One region of the Paenibacillus sp. BIHB 4019 genome, then DNA from elsewhere that is predicted to be linked to it. Evidence: riboswitches for the same ligand, from Rfam matches in the RefSeq annotation. Region 1 holds a riboswitch; the other holds the start of a gene.
The links. A riboswitch is a leader RNA that binds a small molecule or an ion and turns the genes downstream of it on or off. The one in region 1 is predicted to bind ZMP and ZTP.
Positions count from the first base shown of each region.

Region 1 (3,408 bases):
CACCGCCTGTATGCAGCATTGCGGAAGTTTGATGCTGCTGGCGTTCAGCGAATTTGGGCAGAAGGCTGCGAGCCAGATGGTATCGGAGCCGCACTTATGAATCGGCTGCTCAAGGCAGCCGGTCATCGTACCCATCAGGTATAAGACCAGACCAGCTTAAGCCGGCGAACTATTTTTTTACTACAAAAATTGAAGGTCGTGCCGGTTATACCGGTCGTGCCTGCCATGCGATTTTTTGACTTATGTTTTGCGGTTTGCCTGGCGCTTTACAAGGGTAAGAATATCTCCAAGACCGATTAAACAAGCTATAGTATGTTTGTCCCCATTGCCGCATATGTTGGGTTAAGAATGTTTGCGGACGTGGGGGGAGATCATTTTGTGGAGTAGCCATATGCTTGGAGGGCAATTTTTCACACTGCTGCTAATGGCGGTTGCGCTTGGCATGGATGCTTTTTCGCTAGGAATTGGAATTGGGCTGCGCGGTATTCGCTGGCTCCATATAATAAGATTAAGTGTTATTATCGGTATGTTTCATATTATTATGCCGCTCGGAGGCATGTATGCCGGGAGCTTCGTTAGCGGCTTGCTGGGTCATGTAGCAACTGCGGCTGCTGGCGTGCTGTTAGTGCTGCTCGGCGGGCATATGATTTATAGCTCCTTGCGGGGAGAAGATGTGCAAGCCTTCGATCACCGTACCATTTGGGGGACGCTGCTGTTCGCGCTGGGCGTCAGCGCCGATTCTTTTTCCGTTGGCGTTACGCTTGGCATGTTTGCAGCCGATTTGCTGCTGACGGTGCTGCTGTTCGGTTTTTTTGGCAGCTTGATGTCGATTATGGGATTGCTGCTTGGAAGAAGAGTCAGCCATCGGCTAGGCGGCTATGGCGAAGCATGCGGCGGCGCGGTGCTGCTGGTGTTCGGTTTAATGTTTATTTTCTGAAAATATAAGAATTTATAAGTTTACATGTATAAATAGGCTTATATTTCATCGCGAAACGGAAGCTTTGCCATCAAAGGATGGCTTCAGCCGTTTACGCTTGAAATATAAGAATTTATAGGTTGGACATCTATAAATATGCTTATATTTCTCGGACTGAAACGAGCTGTACCGCCAGAGGACGGCGACAGCCGTTTCATCTTGATACACATAGAAAGGGGCATGCGGCGTGAAGCGCATTTTGTTCATTTGTACGGGAAATACTTGTCGTTCTCCGATGGCGGAGGCGATGCTGAAAAATATGGCGGCCCAGCAGGGCGTAGCAGTAGAAGTGCGTTCGGCAGGCATCTCCACCATTGACGGTTTGGCCGTTTCCGGCCATGCGACAGAGGTGCTGCGCGGTTATGGCATAGAACATCAGAGCTCTTCATGCGCGCTGACAGGAGAAGCGGTAAAATGGGCGGACCTCGTGCTGACGATGACCGCCAGCCACAAAAGAGGACTGCTCCAATGGTTCCCGGAAGCCGTAGATAAAGCGCACACGCTCAAAGAGTATGTCAATCAAGATACGGGCGTACTGGCAGACATTAAGGAACTGGAGCGGCTGTATACGGAGCTGCACATGAAGCAGACGCTGGGACAGCAGCTGACGGATGGCGAACGCAATCGCCTGCTGGAGCTGGAGCGCCGTATACCAAGCTTTGATATTATAGACCCGTTTGGCGGAACACTCGGAAATTACAAAAGCTGCGCCGAGGAAATTCGCAGCTGCTTGCAGCAGCTGCTCTTGCAGTTAAAGCAGGAATAAGCGGATGGCTGCGGCACAGCAAATGTAAAAGCGCGAATTTAGGCGCGGAACCGATTGATTTTTCATAAAAATTCGGCTATGATGAGTACAGATATACGGTTTCCGATGTGACTGGCGACGGAAGTGGGTAACCACGGTGGAGCATCGGAACATACGGCCGGTCGCCTGGGCAAAGAGCAGCATGCTGAAGAGCATGTCATGCTCTTTTTTCGTCTTTTAGGACAAATTTAGGTATAATAAAAGCGTCAAATTGCGGAAGCGGAGTTATGTGCCGAGCGCCGCAAGTATCATTGCAAGTGCAGCATCGTCATACTTTGGAGGAGGTTTATACGTGAAAATTGCCATTGGCGCGGATCATGCCGGCTACCGGCTGAAGGACGAAATTGTACCATTTCTGCTATCGCTTGGTCACGAAATTGAAGATTTCGGTTGCGACTGCAATCAATCGGTCGATTACCCGGATTATGCACTGCCTGTAGCAGAAAAGGTGGCAAACGGGGAAGTGGATCGCGGTATTCTCATTTGTGGAACAGGCATTGGCATGTCGATTGCCGCTAATAAGGTTAAAGGCATCCGCTGCGCGCTGGTGCACGATTTATTTTCCGCCAAAGCGACGCGCGAGCATAATGATACGAATGTAATTGCACTGGGCGAGCGGGTCATTGGTCCGGGGGTGGCACAGGAAATTCTTCGTATTTGGCTGGACACGCCATTCTCCGGCGGCGAACGTCATGCGGGACGCATTCATAAAGTAGGCCAAATCGAGCAAAAATATAACGCTTAAGCTAAATCAGCAAGTAAGAAGGCTTTGTTCCATGCTTGCATGGATACGGTTAGTTAGACAAGGAGGCCGCCTGCTATGGAAGCAAACGAGAAAACGATAGCGATAGCAAGCGCAGTAGAGACGATCGTTCGCGAGCTTGCGGCAGCGGGCAGCCTGCGGGCTGGACAGCTTCTCGTCATCGGCACGAGCACGAGCGAGGTGCTGGGCCGGCGTATTGGGACGTCAGGCACGCCACAAGCTGCTGCGGAAATTTACGCTGGAGTAGAGGCTGTGCGCCGCGATATTGGTTTTTATCCGGTGTATCAATGCTGCGAGCATTTGAACCGTGCGCTCGTTATCGAGCGTGCAGCGGCTGAACGTTACGGACTTGAGCTGGTCGCGGCGATTCCCGTTCCGAAGGCGGGCGGCTCCATGGCGGCTTATGCGTATCGTCACATTAAAGATGCTTGTCTCGTCGAGACGGTAGCCGCGCATGCTGGAATAGATATCGGCGATACTTTCATCGGTATGCATTTGCGCAGAGTGGCGGTTCCGGTGCGGCCTTCGATTCGCAGCATTGGCGAGGCGCATGTCACGATGGCGGTTACGCGGCCAAAGCTTATTGGCGGTGTACGAGCGGTGTATGAGCTGGACGGTGTGGCAGACAGCCGTGATGCTGTTGTCTTGTCTCCGGAGCAATCCGCTGGGACATGCGATTAATCGCAAGCATTCTATAAAGATTTTATTATTGGCGGATGGAGCATGCAGCCCGTTGAACAAATATCTGACGAGTCTATCATGCTTAATCCTTATCTATATAACAAGCACACACAACTAAGGAGGCATTTATTATGGAAAATCTACGTAAACAAGATCCGGAAGTTTTGAAAGCAATGGGACTGG
Region 1 covers NZ_CP016808.1:2,555,599-2,559,006, forward strand. Annotated here, with positions in the region: gene BBD42_RS10885 (L-threonylcarbamoyladenylate synthase) at 1-144, shown strand, start outside; gene BBD42_RS10890 (manganese efflux pump MntP) at 392-937, shown strand; gene BBD42_RS10895 (low molecular weight protein arginine phosphatase) at 1,164-1,742, shown strand; ZMP/ZTP riboswitch at 1,840-1,920, shown strand; gene rpiB (ribose 5-phosphate isomerase B) at 2,074-2,526, shown strand; gene BBD42_RS10905 (TIGR01440 family protein) at 2,602-3,225, shown strand; gene BBD42_RS10910 (serine hydroxymethyltransferase) at 3,357-3,408, shown strand, end outside.

Region 2 (3,408 bases), 3.4 Mb from region 1:
ATTTTATCTGCTATCGTGATCCTATTGCTCGCAATTGTTCTATCCCGTGCGCTTCCACAGCGGAAACCAACACCGTCCCTCCAATATGGGGCATTGATCCGCTCTTTAGGCTCGCTTTTGAAAGCAACGCCTATTTTGCGCCGCCGCGCCTTTTATCAAGCTTGTTTATTTGGCTCCTTTAGTTTGTTTTGGACTGTCATCCCTCTTCGTTTAACCGAATATTTTCATTTGACGCAGCAAGGCATCGCTTTATTCGCTCTCGCTGGTGTAGCAGGAGCCGTAGCGGCGCCTATTGCCGGAAGATTGGCTGATCGGGGTTTGACTAAATGGCTGAGCGGCATCGCGATTGCCGTTTCTGCCCTTGCTTTTTTAACTGCCTATCTTGTGCGGGGGGATTCTTTCGCCGCTTTGGCATTACTGCTGGTTGCTGCTATCGTTTTGGATATGGGGGTGTCAGGAAATCTTGTGTTGGGCCAGCGCGTTATCTATTCGCTAGGCAGTGAGATGCGCGGACGCCTTAATGGCCTATTCATGGCTATTTTCTTCATCGGCGGAGCCGTAGGGTCTTTTTTGGGAGGATGGGCCTATGCTTATGGGGGATGGGCTTTAGCTTCCCTGATCGGTATCGCTCTGCCGGTGCTTGCCTTTCTATATTACTTAACCGAGGCCAAACAACCATCAGGGAATGCATAAAACCTTTGTGCTTGGTAAAAAGAAACTTCTTACAGCGGATAGTGTCTTAATTGCTCATTATCCTCCTGTTTTTTGACTGCGTCCCATAATGAATAATGCTCAAATACACCGGGATTAAAAAATAAGGGGAAGCGCTGCTTGAACCAGTCTTGCATTCGCAAGTCCAGCGCCATCTCCGTTTCCGCTACAGCTTCTTTTCATATAAATGGGCGCTCCAGCCCTCTGCATCGTATCTGCCGCATAAGCTCAAGCCTTGGCTAACATAAAAAGCGTTAAGCGACGGATTTTCCGCCATGCAATCAAGGCGCATCCAGGCTTTTCCACGCGAGCGAATATATGCTTCTGACCACGCGAGCATTTGACCGCCAATGCCTTGCCCCTTGAAGCTGCGCGATACAGCCAGCCGATGCACATAACCGGCATCCGTATGAAACTGCGCTCCCCAAAGCGGCTCGTCATCCCATTCGACCGAAAAACAGCCCGCAAGCTCGCCCTGCAAGTAAGCGACGAACACTTCTTTTTCACTAATAAATTTCTCTAAATATTCCATTGTAAAAGAATCCTCGCTCCACTGGCGCAAGCCCTTCGCCTCATATATCCAGCGGGCTGCTTCCTTGTATAAACGAAGCATCGCTTCCAGATCATCAGATGCGGCGCGTTTAATGGCTACTTTTATCATCTGTTCCAATTTGAACTCTCCTTAAAATAGAAAAGTATTTGGTCAGTTGACCAAATACTTTGCCCAGGCGAACGGCTGCTATGACATATGCGCTCCCCCGCAGTGCTCTGCGTTTTCGCCAGTTACGCATACCAAATAATTACTGCTAGTATAACGAAATACAGCTATTTGTCAATCATTAATTCCGACTTTCTAGATTGGCATTGAATTCCCTTCATGATCAACAAACATAAAACGGCTGTCCGGCGTGCGGCGCTGCTCCAATAGCCCAATAATGCCGCGCGCGCTATGGCTTGCATCCAGCGGAGCCTCGCCACCCCCCATATCCGTCCGCATCCAGCCGGGATGAATGCTAAGCACTTGAATGCCCCGCTTTTGTAAATATACATGAAGCTGCTGCGTGAACATATTGAGCGCTGTTTTGGATATCGCATAAGGATAATCGCCTGGATAAGCATGCGTGATGCTGCCCGCTTCAGATGAAATATTAAATATTGCGGCATCCTTCTCCGTTAACAGAGACAGAAAATGCTTGACTACACGCATAGGGCCATATACATTGATATCCATCGTCAGCGCCACATCGGTGAAATCCAGCTGTTCGATTTGCGTATTTCGAGCATTGAGAATCGCTGCATTATTAATAATCGCTCCAAGGCTCATGCCCTGCTCCTTCAATTGTGAAGCGAGTGCGGCAATGCCCTCCTCCTTCGTGACATCCAATTCCACAATCGACAGCCGATCGCCGTACTTTTCTGCAAGTGCCGACAGCTTTTCATTAGTCTCATTTGGCGATCGAACGCCCGCCACAACTGCATGCCCGCGCTCCAGCGCCTCGCTTGTCATTTCATAACCAAGTCCTCGTCCAGCGCCTGTAATTAAAATGTTCATGCTCCCAGCTCCCTCTATTCGATTTCTTTCCCGAAGAAAGCTTCCGCTTCCTTAAGCGACTGCTCTAATCTGCTGCGCAGCTGCATCATCCATGCTGGCTCATTATGCCACGTTTCCCCTATTGCCCGCTTTACACGAGCATAACTGTACAGGTTATCAAACCGTTTGCAGCCAGGCAGCATCGCTTCCGTCTCCACATTCCATACAAATTCGGACGTGTAGCCGTCGACAAAATGCTGCTTTTTACGCTCCCAGTCCTCCCGTGCTATAAACTCCTGCAAGCTTTCCAGTGCTGCATAAATGTCCATCGCATACCAGTGGTACATCGCATCATCGAAATCAATGACATGGCACAGGCCCGTCTCCCTATCATAAAACACATTATCGCATTCGAAATCATAATGAATGAGACCGAAATGCGCAGCAGAAACAGGCCACGTCTGAAAATAATTCCTTAGCTGCTTCACTTCGCAAAGCGCTGCTGTTTCCTCCGGGAAGGCTGACAGCTCTTCTTCGATCCAATCGAGCACTTCTTCATACGTCCATCGGCGGTGCTTCTTGGGCGTATATGTGCTGGACAAACGGTGAAGCTCGCCTAACGTCTTCCCATAAACAAACAGGGTCGCAGCGTTGAAATCGGCTTGATCAAAGGACTGGCCAGGCACTCGCTTGAATACCGAAGCTGCGTAATTTCCCCAAGGTGTCGCTGTTTCAATCAGCTCGGCACCTTGCTTTGATGCAATCGCTTCCAGTACGTTGAAGCCATTTTCCTTCAAATAGGCGATAAATGCAAGCTCCGCCAGCGTATTCGCCTTATTTTTCTCCGATTGGGGAGCGAAGCGCAGCAGCCTTGTGTTTCCCTCGAAGCGAAATGGATAAATCGCATTAGACGAAATCCGGTAATATTGAAACAGATCCAGCGAATCCGCATCATAGCTCCAATTTTGCAGCAGCATTTCAGCCAAGTCGGTATTATTAAACAAATATTTAAGTTTTATCATTGATTTTGCTGCTCCTTCGGCTCGGTTTACGCCATTTTTGTGCGCAAAAAAAAACCGCAGGCATAGCCATGCGGTTTTTAACAACAAACAGCAACTATCCATGAGAGTGACAGACGGCTAGCGCCTGCCTGACTATTTAATTCA
Region 2 covers NZ_CP016808.1:5,977,433-5,980,840, forward strand. Annotated here, with positions in the region: gene BBD42_RS25815 (MFS transporter) at 1-693, shown strand, start outside; partial or broken gene BBD42_RS32415 (DNA mismatch repair protein MutT) at 723-869, opposite strand; gene BBD42_RS25820 (GNAT family N-acetyltransferase) at 878-1,372, opposite strand; ZMP/ZTP riboswitch at 1,427-1,508, opposite strand; gene BBD42_RS25825 (SDR family oxidoreductase) at 1,565-2,263, opposite strand; gene BBD42_RS25830 (phosphotransferase enzyme family protein) at 2,278-3,264, opposite strand.
Region 2: it holds a riboswitch for ZMP and ZTP, as region 1 does, so the genes downstream of both, BBD42_RS25820 (GNAT family N-acetyltransferase) here and rpiB (ribose 5-phosphate isomerase B) in region 1, are expected to answer to the same signal.